2 regions of the Longicatena sp. 210702-DFI.1.196 genome follow, and region 1 is predicted to be linked to the other one. Evidence: a T-box and tRNA genes for the amino acid it is inferred to sense, from the RefSeq annotation. Region 1 holds a T-box; the other holds one or more tRNA genes.
What was found. The T-box of region 1 lies ahead of ileS (isoleucine--tRNA ligase). A T-box ahead of a tRNA ligase gene usually reads a tRNA of that ligase, here a tRNA-Ile.
Positions count from the first base shown of each region.

Region 1 (10,634 bases):
GCACCTATTAATTTAGGAGCTGCATTATTATCAAAAGGAAAAAGTCAATATAGGTTAGACAGTGTCGTAACCTGGGGTAATTTATATGTTGTTGGAACTGATGAAAAAGCTTTAACAGAAACAGGAATGTTTGCGGCTTTTGGAGAAAAAGCGGTGCCACAGAAAGTTTTTATGGCTAGCTTGGATGTGAAAAGCATAAAACCTGAAATCACTTATTTTGCTTCTGTGAATGAAGTACAACAACAATTATTAAGTAAGAAAGCAAATGTCGGGTTGATGGCTGAACCTGCTGCTACAGCAACCATTGCTAAAGCAAAAGAAAAAGGAATAACTTTAAAGGTTTTAAAAGATTTACAAAAAGAGTACCAAAATAAAAATAATACAAAGAGTGCGGGATATCCACAAGCAGCGTTATTTGTAAAAAAAGGTTCAGAGGATAAAGTAAAGAAATATATTGAAACAGCTACAACGTTTGCTAATGAAACAAGTAAAAAGGATGAAACGGCGATTAGCAAAGCAGTAGAAACGGCAACTCCAGAGAAATTAGGTATTCCAAATGCACAGATTGCGGTTAAGACATGGCCTCGTCTGAATATTAACTATGTTAAAGCGGCAACTGTAAAAGAAGATATTGCTACATTCTTAAAGCAATTTAATATTTCTATCAATGATGATGCATATACGAAATAATTTGAGGTGATGAAGATGAAATATGCAATAACTTATGAAAATCATATGGTATTCCAACACTTTGGGAAATGCCCTGCTTTTCTACTTGTTGATATAGAAGATGGCATAATTGTAAGAAAAGAACTTCTTAGCGCTAATGGGAGCGGTCATGGTGCGCTAGTTACACTGATTCAAGAAGCTGGTGTTGATGTATTAGTATGTGGTGGTATCGGTCAAGGCGCACGTGATGCGTTAGCTAAAGCTCATATAGCTTTAATTGGTGGTGCCAGTGGAAATGTTGATGAAATTGTAGAACAGTTAAAGAAGGGAACACTACAGGATGATCCCAATGGTAAATGTAACCATCATCATGAGGAAGGTAATCACGATTGTGGTAATCATGATTGTGGATCTCATACGCACTAAGCTCGCTTATATGCGAGCTTTTTTCAATTACTAGTTATCATAGCTTTGTTTTAACTTGTCGTAAAATGAAATTGATAAAGGAAGCACTCTTATCACAGCATATAAATAAAGCTTTTTACGTATAATGTGACTGTCGTTTGCAAAGCTGCTTAATGTTTATAAATCACCAGCTAAAAAAATATGAACTTTTTTTAGCATTCCTATTGCCAAAGTGCTAAAAGTGAGTATAATATAGGGTGTTAGCAGTTATGAACTGCGAGTGCTAAAACTTAAAGGAGGAATCTTAGATGTTAAAGCCATTACACAAAAACGTGATTTTAAAGAAGGAAAAAGCCGAAAAGGAAACAAAAACGGCAAGTGGAATTATCCTGACAGATAACAGTAAAAACAAACCAAGTTATGCTACTGTAGTAGCGATTGGACCAGAAAGTGAAGCAGAAATTAAAGTTGATGATAAGGTTGTATACAAAGAATATTCTGGTACAGATGTGAAATTAGATGAAGAAGAATTCATCATCGTAGAAGATGAAGATATTTTAGCAGTCATTGCGTAAGATAAAAACAAACAGGAGGTAATGAACATGGCAAAAGAAGTACGTTTTTCAAAAGATGCAAGAAATGCAATGTTAGCAGGTGTGAATACACTGGCTGATGCAGTACGTGTAACTTTAGGTCCTAAAGGACGTAATGTCGTTTTAGAAAAAGAATTTGGATCACCATTAATCACAAATGACGGTGTTTCTATTGCAAAAGAAATTGAATTAGAAGATAAGTTTGAAAATATGGGTGCGAAATTAGTTTATGAAGTAGCCAATAAAACAAACGATACTGCTGGTGATGGTACAACAACAGCAACCATCTTAGCACAAAGCATGATTAGCAACGGTTTGCGTCAGGTAGAAAAAGGTGCAAATCCTGTATTAATGCGTGAAGGTATTGAATATGCTAGCAAGGAAGTGGCAAATCATATTCTAGATAAGAGTCGTAAAATAGAAACAAACAGTGATATTGCCAGTGTTGCGGCTATTTCCAGCGGCAGTAAAGAAGTTGGTGAAATCATTGCTAAAGCAATGGATAAAGTTGGCCGTAATGGTGTTATCTCTGTTGATGAATCTAATGGATTTGATACAGAATTAGAAATCAGTGAAGGTATGCAGTACGATAAAGGATACGTTTCTCCATATATGGTAAGTGATCATGAGAAAATGGAAGCAGTCTTAGAAAATGCTTTTGTTATGGTAACTGACCAGAAAATCAATAATGTGCAAGAAGTGCTTCCAGTATTAGAACAGGTAGTGCAGTCCAATAAACCATTGTTGATCATTGCAGATGATGTTGAAAATGAAGTAACTTCTACTTTGGTTGTCAATAAACTGCGTGGTACATTTAATGTAGTTGCTACGAAAGCTCCTGGTTTTGGTGATAATCAGAAAGAAATTTTGAAAGATATTGCAGTGTTAACAGGTGCTACATTCTATTCAAAAGATTTGAACATGGAATTAAAAGACATGAAATTGGAAGAATTAGGTAGCGTGAAGAAAGCAGTTATTACAAAAGATAATACAACAATGATTGGCGGAAATGGCAATAAAGATGAAATTACAGCTCGTATTGCTGAAGTACGCGCACAGATGGAAAACTGTAAGAGCGATTATGATAAAAAACGCTATGCAGAACGTTTAGGTAAGTTAAGCGATGGCGTTGCTATCATTAAGGTTGGTGCAACTACAGAAAGTGAACTGAAAGAAAAGAAACTGCGTATTGAAGATGCATTGAACGCAACGCGTGCTGCTGTTGCAGAAGGTATCGTAATTGGCGGTGGTGCTGCTTTGGTTGAAGCTTATGTGGCTTTAAAAGATCAGTTGAAATCAGATATCGTCGATGTACAGAAAGGTATTAAGGTAGTCATGGATGCGTTATTAGCACCTATTGCACAGATTGCCGAAAATGCTGGTTATAACGCTGAAGAAATCGTCGAACACCAGAAAGGTGCTGAGGCGAATATGGGCTTTGATGCAAAATACGGCAAGTGGGTGAATATGTTTGAAGAAGGTATTATTGACCCAACAAAAGTAACAAGAAGTGCATTGTTGAATGCTGCAAGTATTTCTGCATTATTCTTAACAACAGAGGCAGGCGTTGCTGCTATCAAAGAAAAAGAAGCGCCTATGCCACCAATGCCACAAGGCGGAATGTATTAATATTAAAGAGCAGCTGCTATCCTGCAGCTGCTTTTCTTAAATACCCTAAGTTTATAGTAAGCTTTTTTAGGTGCTTTAAGTTCTGTCTGTAGAAATTTGTCAATGAATGACGAAAATGAGATTCCAATTATGAAGAATCACTTAAATTACACAAAAAACTTTTTCTTAATGCACATTTGTGCTAAAATATAAGTAATGTATAGGAGGTATGCTACATGAGCATCGGTCAGAAATTCAAAGAGTTTATTGCACCAATGGATGAAGATGATGTTTTGGAAGTGGAACAGGAAGAAGAAAGTCCTTCTCTTTCCGAATATGAACAGCCAAAATCCAAAGCTATAAATCGTTTGCCTGGCGACACAAAAATGGTATTGTTTGAACCTCGTTCATTTGATGAGGCAGAAGAAGTCGCTAAACGTTTAAAAGAGAATAAAGCAGCGGTCGTTAACTTACATAAACTGCAAAGAGATTATGCACAAAGAACCATCGATTTCTTAACAGGTGTTATTTTCGCACTGGATGGAACCATTCAAAAGATTGGACATAATGTTATTCTGTGTGCTCCAAGAAATGTTGCTGTTCACGGAGAAATTAATCTGGATGCCAGTGAAGAGGACTAGCATTGCCAATTCATTTTGAACATTATAGGGGTAATGAAAAATTCGTAAAGCGTATTTATGATCTGATAGATCTGATGGAACGCCGCCGTCGAATTGTCGTTACTCCATTTTTTGCGCCTGATGAATGTAACATCTGCGATGCTATTTTAGGGCATCAGATACCGTATGGAAAATCCGGAGGTTATCAAGGTGCAGAACGTTGTCGCTATGCACTTTTACCTTATGAAGATGAACTGGCTGATTTAAAAATAACGATTCTCAAGGCGACTTATTCACCGCAATTTGGTAAGCTTGCACATCCAGATGTTTTAGGGGCAATTCTCAATCTTGGTATTGAACGGGAAAAAATCGGTGACTTAATTGTAAAAGATAATGAACTTATCATTTTTGTAGATGAAGAAATCGAAAATTATATCGTGTGTAATTTGACACGCATTAAACGAAGCAATGTGCATTTTAAACGTTATGAAGGTGAAGTCACTTATGAGCCAAAAATACGGTATGAGCATAAAATCGTATCGAGCCTACGTTTAGATGTACTTGTATCAAGCTTTGCAAATATTTCAAGGAAGAAAGCGCAGGAGCTGATACGTGCAGGACTTGTAAAAGTTAATCATGTAATACTTGAAGAAACTTCCTATTTATGCAATAATAATAGTGCTATTTCCATTCGTGGACATGGACGTTTTTACTTCAAGGAAATTGTGAAAACGACCAAAAAGGATCATTTGGTGATTCTGGCGGGCAAGTATCAGTAGATAGGGTGATGGTATGGACAAACGTATATTTGATACGATGAAAAACGGCTACAACCGTTATCAGGTCGATGATTACATGCAGACGCAAAAGCTCCAAATGGATGCCTTGCAGAAAAAACTGGAAAGTGTAAATCGTGAGCTTGAAATGTTGCGTCAGGAAAAAAAGGTGCTTGAGAATGAGTATCGGAAATTGAATGACAATCTGCATATCAAGGAAAGTGCTGCCAGTGAAATGGCACGTATGGCAATGAAAGAGGCGAATATGATCGTCGACACGGCGAATCAGAATGCAGATACGATTATCAAAGAAGCATTGATGATGGCACGAGGTATTCTGATGGAAATTGCCCGTTTGGGTGATGAGGCTAATGATATGAAAAGCAGTATGAAAGAAGAGCTGCACAAGATTGAGGAAGCGTTGGACGATTTTGAAACACCGGCGATTCCAAAGATGGATTTATTAAAAAAAGAATTATAAAAGCGAAGAAAAAGACATGTTTCTTATCGGTGGATGCAAAGAGAACAGGCGGTTGGTGGAAGTCCTGTGTGAAGCGAAAAGAAAAATCACTTTGGAGCTTATCATCTGAAAACAGTAAGATGATACGGTTACAGCCGTTATCTGTTTGAGTGCTATTTTGATAAGAAATAGAACTAAGGTGGTACCACGTTCACGCGTCCTTAGACAAGGAAGCGTGTTTTTTTTGTTTATGTTAGGAGGAAAATGATATGGAATACAAAGAAACATTATTGATGCCAAAAACAAAGTTTGAAATGCGTGGAAAACTTCCAAGCAAAGAACCAGGATTTCAAAAACGCTGGAAGGAACAAAACATTTATGAAAAGATGTTAAAGAAACGGGAAGGCTGTGAACCATTTGTTTTACACGATGGTCCTCCATATGCCAACGGAGACATCCATCTGGGTCATGCCTTAAATAAAATTTTAAAGGATGTTATCATCCGTTCAAAATTTATGGATGGCTATAAAGTGCCTTATATTCCAGGATGGGATACGCATGGTCTTCCTATTGAAACGGCTATCCAGAAATTAGGACACAATCGTAAAGAAATGGAATTGGCGGATTTCCGTAAACTTTGCTATAACTATGCAATGGAACAAGTAGAAAAACAAAAAGCCGGCTTTTTATCTTTGGGGGTTGTTGGTGATTATGATCATCCTTATATCACTTTAACAAAAGAATTTGAAGCCCATCAAATTGAAATTTTTGGTAAGATGGCAATGAATGGCTTGATTTATAAAGGGTTAAAACCGGTTTACTGGAGCCCATCCAGTGAAACGGCATTGGCAGAAGCTGAAATAGAATATAAAGATGTTAAATCTCCTACGATCTTTGTGAAATTTCCAGTAAAAGATGGTAAAGGAATTTTAGACACTGATACTAGTTTTGTCATCTGGACAACAACGCCTTGGACTATTCCAGCAAACCTTGCAATTTGCTTGAATAAAGATTATACTTATGCGCTTGTGAATAGTGAAAAAGGTAAGCTGATCGTATTAGAAGAATTAGTAGATGCACTATGGGAAAAGTTCGGTTTACAAGAAAAGCAATTGTTGAAGACATTTAAGGGTAGTGAATTAGAAATGATCACTTGCCAACATCCTTTATATGATCGTGAATCATTAATTATTTTAGGTGATCATGTTACTGCTGATGCAGGTACCGGTTGTGTACACACAGCTCCAGGCTTTGGTGCAGATGACTTCTTTGTTGGCCAGAAATATGGGTTACCAGCCTATTGCAATGTTGATGAGCATGGCTGCATGATGAGTGATGCCGGGGAATGGTTAGCTGGACAATACGTAGATGATGCTAATAAGACAGTAACACAAAAGCTTGATGAAATCGGGGCTTTATTGAAGTTAGAATTCATTACTCATTCATATCCACACGATTGGAGAACCAAAAAACCAATCATTTTCCGTGCTACTACGCAGTGGTTCGCTTCTATTGATAAAATTCGTGATCAGTTGCTTGAAGAAATTGACAATGTAGATTGGATTCCTAAGTGGGGTCAGCAACGTATGCATAATATGATTGCAGATCGTGGTGACTGGTGTATATCACGTCAACGTGCATGGGGTGTTCCAATTCCAATTTTCTATGCGGAAGATGATACACCTATTATGGATCAGACAGTATTTGACCATGTGGCGGGTTTATTCAAGGAATTTGGCTCTAATATCTGGTTTGAAAAAGAGGCAAAAGATTTATTGCCAGAAGGTTATACACATCCTGGTTCTCCAAATGGTGTTTTCCGTAAAGAAACGGATACCATGGATGTTTGGTTTGATTCCGGAAGCTCGCATACCGGCGCCATGGTGGAACGCGGTTTAGGTTATCCCGCTGATCTATATTTTGAAGGCAGCGATCAGTATCGTGGTTGGTTCAACTCTTCTTTGATCATTGGTACGGCAGTTCATGGACATTCTCCATATAAACAAGTATTAAGCCATGGATTCGTCATGGATGGTAAAGGTGTGAAAATGAGCAAATCACAATGGAATGCCGTAGCACCTGGAGAAATTACAAAGAAATATGGAGCTGATATTTTACGTTTATGGGCGGCAAGTGTAGATTATCAGGCAGATTGTAGTATGTCTGATGAGATATTAAAACAAATCAGTGAAAATTATCGTAAGGTACGTAATACTTTCCGTTTCTTGTTGGCTAATATTGATGGCGAAAACGACTTTACTAAGGCTGATCTGGTAGATGTTAATACATTGCCTGCTTTGGATAAGTATATGTTAATCATGTTGGCAGATGTCTGTGAAAAGGTTAAAAAAGCATATGGAGAATATCGTTTTGCTGATGTGACAAGTATGCTGACCAATTTGATGACAAATGAATTCTCTGCTTACTATCTGGATTATACAAAAGATATCTTGTATATTGAAAAGAAAGATTCCAACAGAAGACGTCAGGTACAGACAGTTCTATATTATGCGGTAGATACGTTAGTGCGCTTATGGGCACCAATTTTGACACATACGGCAGAAGAAGTTAATGATTTCTTCCATACGGAAGAGGAAAGCATTCATTTGGGTGCGTTCCCGGTAGTACCGATTTTTGAAAATGCTGATGAAATTAAAGAAAAAGTAGCACGTTTAATGCTGATTCGTGCAGATGTCTTTAAAGCATTGGAAGAAGCACGTGCAGAAAAGATCATTGGTAAATCTTTGGAAGCACATGTAATGATCAATGTAAATGATGAAGACCGCGCTTTGATTGAAGAATATTGCGGTAATAAATTTAATCAATGGTTAATTGTTTCAAGAGTAAGCTTTTCCGTAGATGAGTTAAAAGCATATGAGGTTTGTCAAATTGCTGTTGAAAAATGTGAAGGGAAAGTATGCCCAAGATGCTGGAATATCACGGAATCAAATGCTGAAGATGGTTTATGTGAACGCTGTGCTGCGGTTTTAGAATAATCGATAAGGTTGTTTGTCAATTATGATAAACAGCCTTTTTTTACAGTTCTTTGGGTTGTTCTAGAGGAATCATTATTTTTATACGATTTTGACATTTTTATGTTAAAATAGATAAAAAGTATTCATGGCAATAAACATCCGAAACATGATGTTTATCTGAATGATTTAAGCCTTTATGAAAAGGCACAAGTTATTCAGAGGCTTAACAGATTTTAGATATTAAAAACTAGCAAATGAAATTAGAAGAATGAGGACAGAAAACTATGGAAATAACATCATTGACAAATACGAAAATCAAACAGTGGGCAAAATACAAAGAAAAAAAGTATCGAGATGCAGATCAAAAGTTTTTGATTGAGGGTGAGCATTTACTGCAAGAAGCGCATACGGCTGGCCTTATTGAATGTATTCTTGTTGAACAAGGGAAAAACATACCTTATGAACAATATCCCGTATACTATGTTACAAGAGAAATTTTAAAAAAATTAACTGATAGTGTATCAGGAAGTTGGGTAATGGCGGTTTGTCATTTTCCTGAGCAGCAAGCACTCACATCAGATAAGATCATCATTCTGGATGGTGTTCAAGATCCCGGAAATCTTGGTACGATTTTACGCACTGCCTTATCTTTTTCCTATCAAACAATATTGCTATCTAAAAACTCAGTAGATGTATATAATGAAAAGGTTATTCGATCTACACAAGGAGCACTTTTTCATCTAAATATTATTCGTACAGAATTACTTACTGCGATAGAAGAGCTTAAAGAAAAGGGATATAAAATTTATGGAACTTCATTACATGAAGCAATTCCTTTATCACAAGTTCATCCAAAAAAACGTCATGCACTTATCATGGGGAATGAAGGAAAAGGCGTCCGGGAAGAAATATTATGCCAAACAGATCAAAATGTATATATCGAAATGGATACTTTTGAATCACTGAATGTAGCTGTAGCAGCAGCTATCTGCATGTATACCTTTAAAAATAAATAAATGATAACTTTTTGTTATTTTAGTATAAATCAATCTTATACAAACTGCATAAATTAACATGCTATTCTTACAAAACAAATGGAATTATTAAGGAAATTATCCTTTTCCGTTGATAAAAAGAAAAAGTTAGAAAAAAATTTCCAATTTCTATTCTCTTATGATAAGATAGTAAAGAAGATGTATGTCACATTGACATCATAAATAAAGGAGATGTTTAAAATGTAGAGTTTAAAAAGAAACAAGAAAGGTTTTACGCTGATTGAAATCATTGTAGTATTGGTAATTATGGGAATTCTGATTGCTATTGCAGTACCTAGTGTATTGGGATATGTCAATAAGGCAAAAGAGCAGAGGTATTTATCTGACGCTAGAGCATATTATATTGGTGCTCAAGGCATTGTGACCAATAAAAACGGAAAAGATGAACCAGTTGGAGATTATGATTTGACAGCTGCAAAAATTCAAGCAGATGCGGGAATTTTAGCTTCCGAATCTGATATCAATGTCTCAAAATGTACTTTGAGTGGAACAAAAGGCAATGTGAAAATTGAGAAATGTGATTTTGCCGTAAAAGATATCACTAGTAAATACATTTCTATCACTGCAAACAAACAAGCTGAATTTGTTCCGGTTGATGACACTCATCCAATGCCTACAGAATAAAAAATGCTTTTTCAAAGCCTCTATGGTAAATAGAGGCTTTCACTTTATAGAAAGGAAGGGATAAAGTTGGAAAAGATACTTATCATATTTTACGTATATGCATTCTTAATCGGTATATGTATTGCCAGCTTTATCAACGTCGTGATTTGGCGCGTACCTCAAGGTTTGTCTGTGGCAAAGGGTAGATCATATTGCCCCAATTGTCATCATACATTAGCGTGGTATGATTTATTTCCTATTTTCAGTTATCTCCTTTTGAAAGGGAAATGTCGTTATTGTGGTGTTAAAATTCCCATGCGAGATACGATCATAGAATTTCTTGGTGGTGGTGTTGCAATCTTTTGCTTTCATCGTTATCAATTCACATGGGATACCCTTATCATCTTCTCTGTTATCATGATTTTTTTGGCAATAACAATGATTGATTTTGATACGATGACTATTCCAAACGGTCTTATTATCGCATTGGTAGTACCGGCTGTTCTGATGACTATTTTACATCCTGAAATCACGTTGCTTGAAAGAGGTATTGGCTTTTTTATCGTATCCTTACCAATGTATCTTTTAACTTTAATGATTCCTGATTGCTTTGGCGGTGGGGATATTAAATTATTGGCTGTTTCAGGTTTTATGATTGGATGGAAAGGCATACTTTTAGGAGCATTTATTGGTGTTTTAACTTGTGGCTGTTATGCAAGTTGGTTATTGATAACTAAAAAAACACAAAAAGGCGCACATATTGCGTTTGGTCCTTATTTATGCTTTGGAATTGTGGTATCATTAATGTATAGTGAATTTATCATACATACGTATTTATCTATGTTTGGTTTAAAATAAACGAGGTGACGA
Region 1 is NZ_JAJCPX010000005.1:65,019-75,652, reverse strand. It holds gene LI241_RS03910 (hypothetical protein) at 1-690, shown strand, start outside; gene LI241_RS03905 (NifB/NifX family molybdenum-iron cluster-binding protein) at 706-1,095, shown strand; gene LI241_RS03900 (molecular chaperone GroES) at 1,383-1,649, shown strand; gene groL (chaperonin GroEL) at 1,677-3,296, shown strand; gene LI241_RS03890 (cell division protein SepF) at 3,512-3,916, shown strand; gene LI241_RS03885 (RNA-binding protein) at 3,919-4,674, shown strand; gene LI241_RS03880 (DivIVA domain-containing protein) at 4,688-5,152, shown strand; T-box leader at 5,149-5,357, shown strand; gene ileS (isoleucine--tRNA ligase) at 5,401-8,127, shown strand; gene LI241_RS03870 (RNA methyltransferase) at 8,391-9,122, shown strand; gene LI241_RS03865 (type II secretion system protein) at 9,378-9,785, shown strand; gene LI241_RS03860 (A24 family peptidase) at 9,852-10,622, shown strand.

Region 2 (10,634 bases), on a different contig from region 1:
CAGTTGAAACTTCTCTTTTGTTCCTTTCGACATCGTTTTAATCCGCACATTTTCCTCAATCTGGAACTTTTTCATAATTTCCAGACATTTCGCATAATCAAAATCAGCATACATATCCATAAAAATTGATAATGCATCCTTAACCTTCATCCAATCTGAGAAATAAGGTTCATCAGGTAAATAAGATACGATTGCTTTCGTTTCCGTGCCAATCGCTTTTCCATTGATTTTTACAACACCGCTATAATCCTTTAACAATCCCGTCAATATTTTGATCAGAGTTGTTTTACCACTGCCATTTGGTCCTAACAAACCAACAATCTGTCCGGGCTGTAAAAATATATCTATATCATGTAATGTCGGCTTATTACCATATGCTTTATTTAATCCGCAAATCTCAACAAGATTTTCCATTTTGTAATCGCTCCCTTATCGTTTCCATCAATTCCTCTTCATCAAATCCATATTCATGTATTTCTCTTAGAAATTGATCTGTTTTCTCTTTCATCATTGTTACTCTTAATTTTTGTATACGTTCAATATCATCACATATAAAACGCCCACTCGTTCGTTCGCTTGCCACGAGTCCTTCGCGTTCAAGTTCACTTAACGCTCTTTGTACCGTATTTGGATTTACACCATAATCAATTGCCAATTCACGTACAGAAGGAATTTTTTGTGATGGTTTATAAGTTCCTGTTATGATCAATCGTTTTATTTCGGTCATAATTTGTAAATAAATTGGTAGATTTGTATCAAAGTCCATCAAGATCACTCCTTTTTAGTACTCACCATTTTTCATACGTTTTACTGTATGCAGACATGCTGCTATAATAATCAGCAAAATGAGGATACCAATCAGATAAAATGGCCATCCGATCGTAAAATAATCAAAGACCAGATATCCGGTATACAAATACCAAAAGGAAAATAGCAGAATCAACGCAATAATAAGTACTTTTTCCTTAAGATCCTTCATCATTCTACCTCTATTTTATGATCTATCAAATACTTACCTGAGAAGAAATACAAACAAACTAACAATAATTCCCAGCCACATAAAATGAGTAATTTCGTCATATCTGTTAACAATGTCGTATTTATATTTTGTCCTATCATTGCATTGCTTGTGACCATTTGTAATAAAGAACCTTGTCCGGGATTGATGAACATGTTCATAATCTCCGATGATACCCAAGAAATAATTAAAAACAGCACAATAGCAATAGGGACACGGAAACGTTGGATATGTGTCGTATGAGTAATATCAATTACAAGATATAATAAGGTAATACTTTCCACAACACCTAGCACAGTGTATACCGCATATAAGATTGCTCCCCATGAAATATGGATATGCGAAAATGCCTTAAAAAGGAGCTGTAGATCGAAATTGTCGACAGATAAACCAATGACAATAATGGAGGCAAGGATAACACCATAGGATAGTGCAAACCAAATAAGCCCTACCAAAATTTTTACAATTAACAGCTTTGTCGTAGATACCGGTAGTGTATGGGTTAAATATGCCGGTTTGGCAAACATGGATGTATGATAATTTTTAATGATGACATACATCGACATGATTAGGATAACACATAGCAGCAATCCATAAATCAATGTTAATGTTACCACAAACATTGAATCTATACTTGGATTGATCATCACCGCCAATAATAATGTGATTGCATATAAAATAAGAAAACCTCGATATGAACATTTCAATTCATGTTTACATAATTTCCAAAACACTTTTATTCCCTCCTTGTTTCTTACTAGATGTATTATTGTATTAATCATCTAATACAATAATACATTGATCTGCCAGTTGTGTCAACCATTATTTCACTTGATATGTGTTATGGAAAATAAAGATCACTAACGTTATGGATAACGTATGAATTGTTTCTCCTTTTTATATAGCGTCGCAATTCCCAAAGATTATCTTAATTTCATAACTATTGTTTCATATCTCTGTAGGTTATCTTGTAAAAAAACCTCATGACATTAACATCATAAGGTTATTAGATTACCAATCAATGAGAAATTATATAAGATGTTTCTTATTTTTCTGATGAATAAGTAATAAACATATACCACAGCCAAGAAACCAAACCAATACATATAGCCATAATCGTAAAATCGTTATACTGCCAAATTGGAAAAACAATTGTGATGTATACCCCAAATTATCAAATATCCGCATTAACAGATAGGATGGAAACCAGACATTGAGATTGGTACTTTGCAACGTAAAGATATTATAGATGGGTAATATCGTCAGCATTAAAACACTGACCCCTGCAATATACGTATTTTTTACATAACGTGATATTGTTAAACATGTTAATGTCAATGCTGTATAGCCAACCAACAATGCAAAACACACGATTATTAAAAGTTCCCCATTCGTAAAAATATAAGGTACGATGCTATTGGCAGATACATCACCGATGCCATAATAAAACATCTGTAAGTCAAAACCACCATACCGTAGATAATTAACCAAACTGGAGATAATTGGTATCAGCATAGGAATCAATACGCCAATAGTCAAAGCGACAATGAGTTTAGCGATAGATACTTTTTTCCATCCAGCCTTGCTTGTACAAAGATATATCATTGTTTGTTCACTTGATTCTTTGCTGTAAATATTGCCTAACAAAATACTGATGAGCAATAGAACAAGAAAATTCACTCGCATGATTTCATCAAAATATTTATTAGCTAGGATGGTGGGATGATAGGTCTTTGACGCATTCAGAAAGCGGGTATTTAACGTATCGTAGTACATCGCATTAAAACCATTACACTCTTTCAAAAAACACTGTGTGGAACCTTGCTCAGCTTTTTCTTTGGTATAAAGATAATCTTGACGGTTCGTTAATATCACCGTATCTGGAAACATTGCCTTAAGATCGGATACCTCTCTTTCATCAGTATAAAGATAATGTATCGTAAAATCTTCCAGTCTTACAATCGACTGTTGCTGGGTATCATCTTGACTCATAACGTTCCAATCATTCAACATTTCTTGCGTCAAAGTGTGCTCTTCATATGCCTTTACAAGTTCTTTCCAGTGTGTACCATACGTTACCTTCATATAATTTTCATCCAAAGAACGACTAGAATTATAATGCTCTTGATCAATCTCATTGTAATGGATGGCGCCCATCTGTTTCTGTAACTCTTCAAAGCTTTTGTTCGCAAAGTTTTGTTGTTCTTTCACCACATCGAGATGTTCATCGGATACGAAATAATAGTCTTTTATATCCGTTGTTACATTCGTTTTAATCTGGTAAGCACAGGCCGCTAACAACACCACGAACAGCAATAAATTGGAACGGCTTTTCGCTAACTTTTTCCATTCATAACAAATTAGTTTCCACATATTCAGCCTCCTCATGAAAATAAGATAAATATACATCATCTAATGTTGGTTCTACAACAATTGAGCGCTTATCTTTCATATCGTCACTTAACAAACGAAACAGGATACCTTCACTTACTCTTTTACAATTCACTACTGTGTAATTTTTTTCAATAATTTCTCGCTCATTTTCTGCTGTTAATAATTCATAAACGTGTCCTTTTAATTCTTGCAATGTATCTGTTACTGTCTTTTGGAAGAGAATATGCCCTTCTTTCATTAGCAAAATATCATCTGCTATATTTTCTATGTCACTGACGATATGAGTTGAAAGAATCACAATAGTATCTTTTGCTAAACGCGATAATAGCTGCCGCAAGGCAATACGCTCTTTAGGATCTAAGCCACTGCTTGGCTCATCCAATATCAATAGCTTAGGATGGTTTAACAGGCTCTGTGCAATACCGACACGCTGTAGCATACCACCAGATAATTGACGCAATTTCTTTTTGGACTGTTCTTTTAGACGTAATAACTCCAATAGCTCATCAATTTTCCGTTTTGCATAATCAGCTTCCAGACACTTTAATACGGCAATATATTGGAGAAATTCAATTACTGTGAAATTCATATAAAATCCTGCATTTTGCGGTAAATAGCCCAAATGAAGAATGTATTCTTCATAATTTTCCATAATATTTTTAGCATTAAAGGTAACTATACCTTCACTTGGTTTTAAAATACCACACAACATCCGCATAAGTGTTGTCTTCCCGCTTCCATTTGCTCCTAATAAAGCATGAATACCTTCTTGCAAAACAAGATTCACATCGGCAACCGCTGCCTTTTCTTTTGTATAAAATTTGCTGAGATGATGTGTCTTAAGCTCCATAATGAATCCTCCTTTGTAATTTTAAGCCATATCGATATGCGGCAATCAGAAATAATACGGTAGAGAACAATGACACAATAAGTGTTTGGATCCAACCTAACTGCAGTGCACTACTGTTAATCAAGATTGGATGAAAGAAATTGCTAAAGAACAAAAATAATATTATATAGCTGATGAAAGCTGTATAAAGTCGTTTGATTCTGTTTAAGAAAAACAACATACAACCATGTGCCAGGAATAAAGGTATTAAGGCTAATTGCATGATTTCTAACATGGAGATGTCCATACGTAGATAGCCAACTATTGAAAAGCTTAGAAAACTAATGAGGTGTATAATAAGAAACGTACACATATGCAAGATAAAGCGTTTACCTTCATGAATTGGAAGTGCCTGCATTAATTCTTCCATATCATTATTTTTAAATTCATATAATTGATAGAGAAAATAGGACCCTAGTAACAGATAATACAGCAACACGATTCCGATTTTCATTTGTTCTGAAAAAAGTAAAAAATATAGTAAACAGAGTAAAAAGAAGCCATATACTACACTTATACGTTTAATTTCTAATTTCGCAAATTGACGATAGGCTGTTTTTTTACTGACGAACCAATTTTCTTTGTGTTTCATTAGTGTTTGGCATTGCGCTATCGTTTTTTCCATTGCCTTTTCATCATATTGCCGCAATTCTTTCCAATGTATTCTCATAGCCATTCCTCCTTTTTCATATACGTTTTAAGTTTTTTTAAGCCCAAACGAACACGCGTTTTTACCGTAGATTCACTAATGTTTAGTAATGTTGCAATCTCTTTACTTTTTAATTGTTCAAAGTATTTTAACAATAATACATCTTTTTGTTCATCCGGCAATTTGTTAAGATAAAAAATCAATCGTTGTCGATCGTATGTATCTTCTGTTTTTTCATCAGCAATTTCCAAATCATCCGGCAATGCTATTTCTTTGTATTTCGCATACCAACTATTGCACTGATTGATGGCAATTCTTAGTAAATATTGTTTGGTTTTTCCTTGAAAGGTGTAGGAGTCAATATGTTGTGTGAAACGGATAAAGACTTCTTGTGTAATATCTGCTGCAATATCACGATGTTTGACACGTGCATAGACATAGGAATATATCTGTGGATAATATTGACGGATCAACGTATCGAGTGCATTCACATCGCCATGTCGTATGTGTTCTATGATTGTATGTTCTTTCATAGCAGCCTCCTCATATAGTTAACTGATAAATCAGAAAAAAAGTTTTCTTTTAATCGTTTTTTTTATGCGTGTCGTAGTAACGCCTATTTTGAAATACAATAAGGTGTGTACGATTATGGATGTGCGTTTGACTACCCTGTTAGGAACGAAGTGCACTTGACGAGATCAATTGAGCATAAAATTGCGTTCATCCTGTCATCCATACGGGTAAGCAAGGTCGCGGGAACGTTATGAAAATAGCCCCCGCCACGTCATACCCAAGTAACATGTTCATGATTGGAAAACCGGTAGGTTTATTTCTCCGCCATTGTACAGGCAGAGCAGCCCTCACGTGCATGTTGCATCCTTCCCCCGCCACTTTTTCGAATAGACGTTAATGAGGAATGTAAGCAACGGACATATCCGAATGTTCAATTCCACACAAAAAAAACCGCCTCATCTAGAGACGGCCAGTTATTCAAATGGTGGTCCCGGTCGGAATTGAACCAACGACACACGGATTTTCAGTCCGTTGCTCTACCGACTGAGCTACGGGACCATTTGGTTGCGGGGGAAGGATTTGAACCAACGACCTCCGGGTTATGAGCCCGACGAGCTACCAGGCTGCTCTACCCCGCGATGTTTAATGAGCGATTCGGTTTTCACATATTTGAATAACGTAATGGCGGAGGAACTGGGATTCGAACCCAGGCGCCAGTTTCCCGACCTACCGGTTTTCAAGACCGGACCCTTCAACCACTTGGGTATTCCTCCAAAATATAGTTTTATTTTGGTGGACCCTGTAGGACTCGAACCTACGACCGACCGGTTATGAGCCGGCTGCTCTAACCAACTGAGCTAAGGGTCCATTTAGCCAAATTGGTGGCGGGGGCGAGACTCGAACTCGCGACCTTCCGGGTATGAACCGGATGCTCTAGCCAACTAAGCTACCCAGCCAAATAATGGTCGGGATGACAGGATTTGAACCTGCGACCCCTTGATCCCAAATCAAGTGCACTACCAAGCTGTGCTACATCCCGATATAAATGGCGCGCCCAGTAGGAATCGAACCCGCAACCTTTTGATCCGTAGTCAAACGCTCTATCCAGTTGAGCTATGGGCGCATTTATGAAACCATTTTTTCTTTTGCACTTCATCAGTGCCCTAATATAATAACAAATAATTCCTACTTATGCAAGTGTTTTTTTCAATTTTTTAAAAACTTTTTTGAATCTTTTTACGGCTCTTTTAAAACCCTTTATTTAAAGCATTTTAACATCATCAGGAACAGCTACAAAGGCCGTTCCTGACTACTTTTTTTATCTTTCGTTGCTTTAATAACCTTCTGTCGAGAAAACTCTTCGCGCTCTTTTTCCTCTAACGCATCACTAATGAATTTAATATTTCCTTCAAAATCCGGTATCACGATATTCTTCAACGCATTTGCTCGCTTTTGCGCCTTGCGAATAGCATTTGCCAAGCGATAAACACTATTCTCAACCTCCGCCAAAACAACGGTCAGCTCCTTCACACGATAAAAGCAGCGATACGCATAATCCAATTTAGAATTCGCATGTTCTAAACCATAACTCAAAGTATAATCCGGCTTATCATAAGAAATCTTAGGAATTTCAACACCCATGACACTGCGATAACTCACATGTATACCATTATCGATAGGAACTGCTTCAACCAGATCACTGATAACACCCAACGTCATATTCGCTTGCTGTAAAGCCGCATATGCACGTTGATAAGTCTCAGTTATTTCATCACGTAACATTTTGACATCATCCAGTAAACCCATCATTTCACGCGTTAAAATATTCCGTTTACGATCCATAAGCTCATATCCCATATGAGCCAGCGCATTCGACTTTTTCGTCGCAATCAGATTTCCCTTCGTAGGAAATACCTGTTTATTTGCCATGACTACTCACCCTCATTCGCCAGTTCACGGATAATTGGTTCCTCTTTGATGTTGAAACGTTTCACAGCACGTTTGTGATCATAAAACTTCTCCAACACCTCGTTATCTACACGATCTAGTTCCGCTTTAGGTAAGACAGAAATCAGATCCCAACCTAAATCCAAGGTTGTTTCAATACTTCGATTATCCTCAAAACCTTGATTCAAGAAATACTGTTCAAATAGATTTCCAAATACCATATACTGTTTATCTGCATCACTTAACTCATCCTCACCGATAACGGATGCCAGACTACGCGCATCCTGTACCTTGGCATATGCTGCAAACAACTGATTTGATACATCAGAATGATCTTTACGCGTATAACCCTCACCTATGCCATCCTTCATCAAACGGCTTAAAGACGGTAAGACACCTACTGGTGGATATACTCCCATTTGATTCAGATTACGATCTAACACGATTTGCCCTTCTGTAATATAACCAGTCAAATCGGGAATTGGATGCGTAATATCATCATTGGGCATCGTCAGAATAGGAATCTGTGTCACAGAACCTTTTGCATCCTTAATGATTCCTGCTCTTTCATATAAGGAAGCCAAGTCAGAATACAGATAACCCGGATAACCTTTCCGTCCTGGGATTTCACCCTTACTGCTAGAGAACTCACGCAGTGCCTCACAATACGATGTGATATCCGTTAAGATAACCAATACCTGCATGTCATGCTCATACGCCAAATACTCTGCGGCAGTTAACGCGCAACGTGGTGTTAACGTACGTTCTATGATTGGGTCGTTTGCTAGATTGACAAACATGACAACCTTTTCCATGACACCAGCCTCTTCAAACGAACGCTTAAAGTAATCTGCCACATCATTTTTTACCCCCATGGCCGCAAACACGATACAGAAATTTTTACCATCTCCATCTGATATCTTTGCTTGTTTTACAAGTTGTACTGCCAATTCGTTATGTGGCATACCGGAGCCGGAGAAGATTGGCAGTTTTTGCCCACGAATCAAGGTCATCAAGGCATCAATACTGCTGATACCGGTATTTATATAATTTCGCGGATATACTCGAGATACTGGATTCAATGGCTGTCCATTGATATCCATACTCTTTTCCGCATAAATTTCACCCAAGCCATCAATTGGCTGTCCACTACCATTGAACGTTCGGCCAAGTATTTCTTTTGATAAGGCTAGTTCCATTGGCCGCCCTGTGAATTTCGTTCGTGTATTTTTTAGTGATAAACCATTTGTACCTTCAAATACCTGAATTGCTGCCTTGTCGCCCTCAAGCTGAACGACCTTACCTAAACGCGTTGTTCCATCACTGCACTTGATTTCTACCATTTCCTCATAGCTGGCATCTAACACATGATCCAGAAAAATCAGAGGTCCATTGACTTCATGCAATCCTACATATTGTAGACTCATTGTACATTTACCTCCTTCACGCTATGGTGCTGATGGCAGAATCAATCATCGTCGGATACTCATCCAACAATGCTATATTGTCATTCGGCACATCATATTTCATCTTTGTAACTTTATCAAATAAACCAAGCTGCATTACCAGACGCAGTGGTTTACCGGTCGTAATTACCTCTTTACAACGACGATATAAATACAAGATTGTATCCATCATCTTTAACTGTTTTTCTAAAGGCACATACGTATCATCTTGATGAAAGGCATTCTGTTGTAGATAGCCAACTCGAATAACCTTACAGATTTCAATTACCAGTTTTTGATCTTCTGGTAAAACATCGCTACCAATCAGCTTAACGATTTCCATTAATTTTGTTTCCTCTGCTAATAACGACATGATTTCCTGACGGTCACGTAAGAAACGCGGATCAACATTTTTATTGTACCAGCGTGACAAATCTGTTACATATTCAGAATAGCTTTCATTCCAGTTAATAGCAAAATAGTGACGCGCATATGCTAAAGATTTATCCAAAGCCCAGAAACAACGAACAAATCGCTTGGTATTCTGGGTTACCGGTTCACTAAAGTCATTACCCTGAGGAGATACTGCCCCAATGATAGACACACTACCGGTCGCATCATTCAAAGTTTCCATATAGCCCGCACGTTCATAGAACTGCGAAATACGAGATGGCAGATAAGCTGGGAAACCTTCTTCAGCCGGCATTTCTTCCAAACGTCCACTGATTTCACGCAATGCCTCTGCCCATCGTGAAGTAGAGTCGGCCATAATAGCAACATGATATCCCATATCACGATAATATTCTGCCAAAGTCAAACCCGTATAAATGCTAGCTTCACGTGCAGCGACTGGCATATTAGACGTATTGGCAATCAAGACGGTACGATCGGTCAGCGGACGATTAGATTTTGGATCAATCAGTTCCGAGAATTCCTCTAAAACCTGCGTCATCTCATTACCACGTTCTCCACAGCCGACATACACAATGATATCCGCATCACACCATTTTGCCAATTGATGCTGTGTCATCGTTTTTCCGGTACCGAAACCGCCTGGAATTGCGGCTGTTCCTCCTTTGGCGATTGGAAATAGGGTATCAAAAATACGTTGACCGGTAATCAACGGTACGCTGATTGGCAAACGTCGTTTCACTGGACGTGCCGTTTTGATAGGCCATTTCTGACATAAGGTCAGCTCATGTACCTCTCCTTGTGCATCTGCCACTTTGGCAATACATGTCAAAATGTTATATTGACCATTCGAAACTGTTTCAATAACCTCACCTTCCAGTGTTGGCGGAATCATACAGCGATGTTCGATCAATGGCGTTTCTGGCACCGTCGCAAAAATCTGTCCGCCTATGACATGATCACCGACCTTTACCTTCATGGTAACATCCCACAAAACTTCTTCATCTAAGCTAGCCACATCACTTCCGGTTGCGATAAAGGCACCCGATTGTTTGGCAATTTCCTTTAATGGACGTTCAATTCCATCAAAGATATTTCTTAAAATTCCCGGTCCCAGTGTTACTGAAATCGGACTTCCGGTAGGTTCTACCGGCTCTCCTGGTTTCAATCCAGTCGTTGATTCATATACCTGAATGACCGTAGCCTCACGGCTGATGGATATTACTTCTCCCATCAGACGCTGATGACCGACGAACACCTTCTCCATCATAGAGAAATCGGTTGAATCTTTCACCTTTACAACTGGCCCGTTGATGGAATAGATTACATTTTCACTCACATTATCACCTCGATCATGCGAAATTTACA
Region 2 is NZ_JAJCPX010000015.1:42,758-53,391, forward strand. It holds gene LI241_RS08060 (ABC transporter ATP-binding protein) at 1-414, opposite strand, end outside; gene LI241_RS08065 (GntR family transcriptional regulator) at 398-766, opposite strand; gene LI241_RS08070 (hypothetical protein) at 782-979, opposite strand; gene LI241_RS08075 (hypothetical protein) at 979-1,752, opposite strand; gene LI241_RS08080 (ABC transporter permease) at 2,048-3,391, opposite strand; gene LI241_RS08085 (ATP-binding cassette domain-containing protein) at 3,369-4,262, opposite strand; gene LI241_RS08090 (hypothetical protein) at 4,252-4,971, opposite strand; gene LI241_RS08095 (RNA polymerase sigma factor) at 4,968-5,483, opposite strand; tRNA gene LI241_RS08100 (tRNA-Phe) at 5,946-6,021, opposite strand; tRNA gene LI241_RS08105 (tRNA-Met) at 6,025-6,101, opposite strand; tRNA gene LI241_RS08110 (tRNA-Ser) at 6,146-6,236, opposite strand; tRNA gene LI241_RS08115 (tRNA-Ile) at 6,254-6,330, opposite strand; tRNA gene LI241_RS08120 (tRNA-Met) at 6,343-6,419, opposite strand; tRNA gene LI241_RS08125 (tRNA-Pro) at 6,426-6,502, opposite strand; tRNA gene LI241_RS08130 (tRNA-Arg) at 6,510-6,586, opposite strand; gene LI241_RS08135 (V-type ATP synthase subunit D) at 6,754-7,392, opposite strand; gene LI241_RS08140 (V-type ATP synthase subunit B) at 7,395-8,837, opposite strand; gene LI241_RS08145 (V-type ATP synthase subunit A) at 8,854-10,605, opposite strand.
Region 2: it has a tRNA-Ile gene. The T-box ahead of ileS (isoleucine--tRNA ligase) is inferred to sense a tRNA for this amino acid. The anticodon was not compared.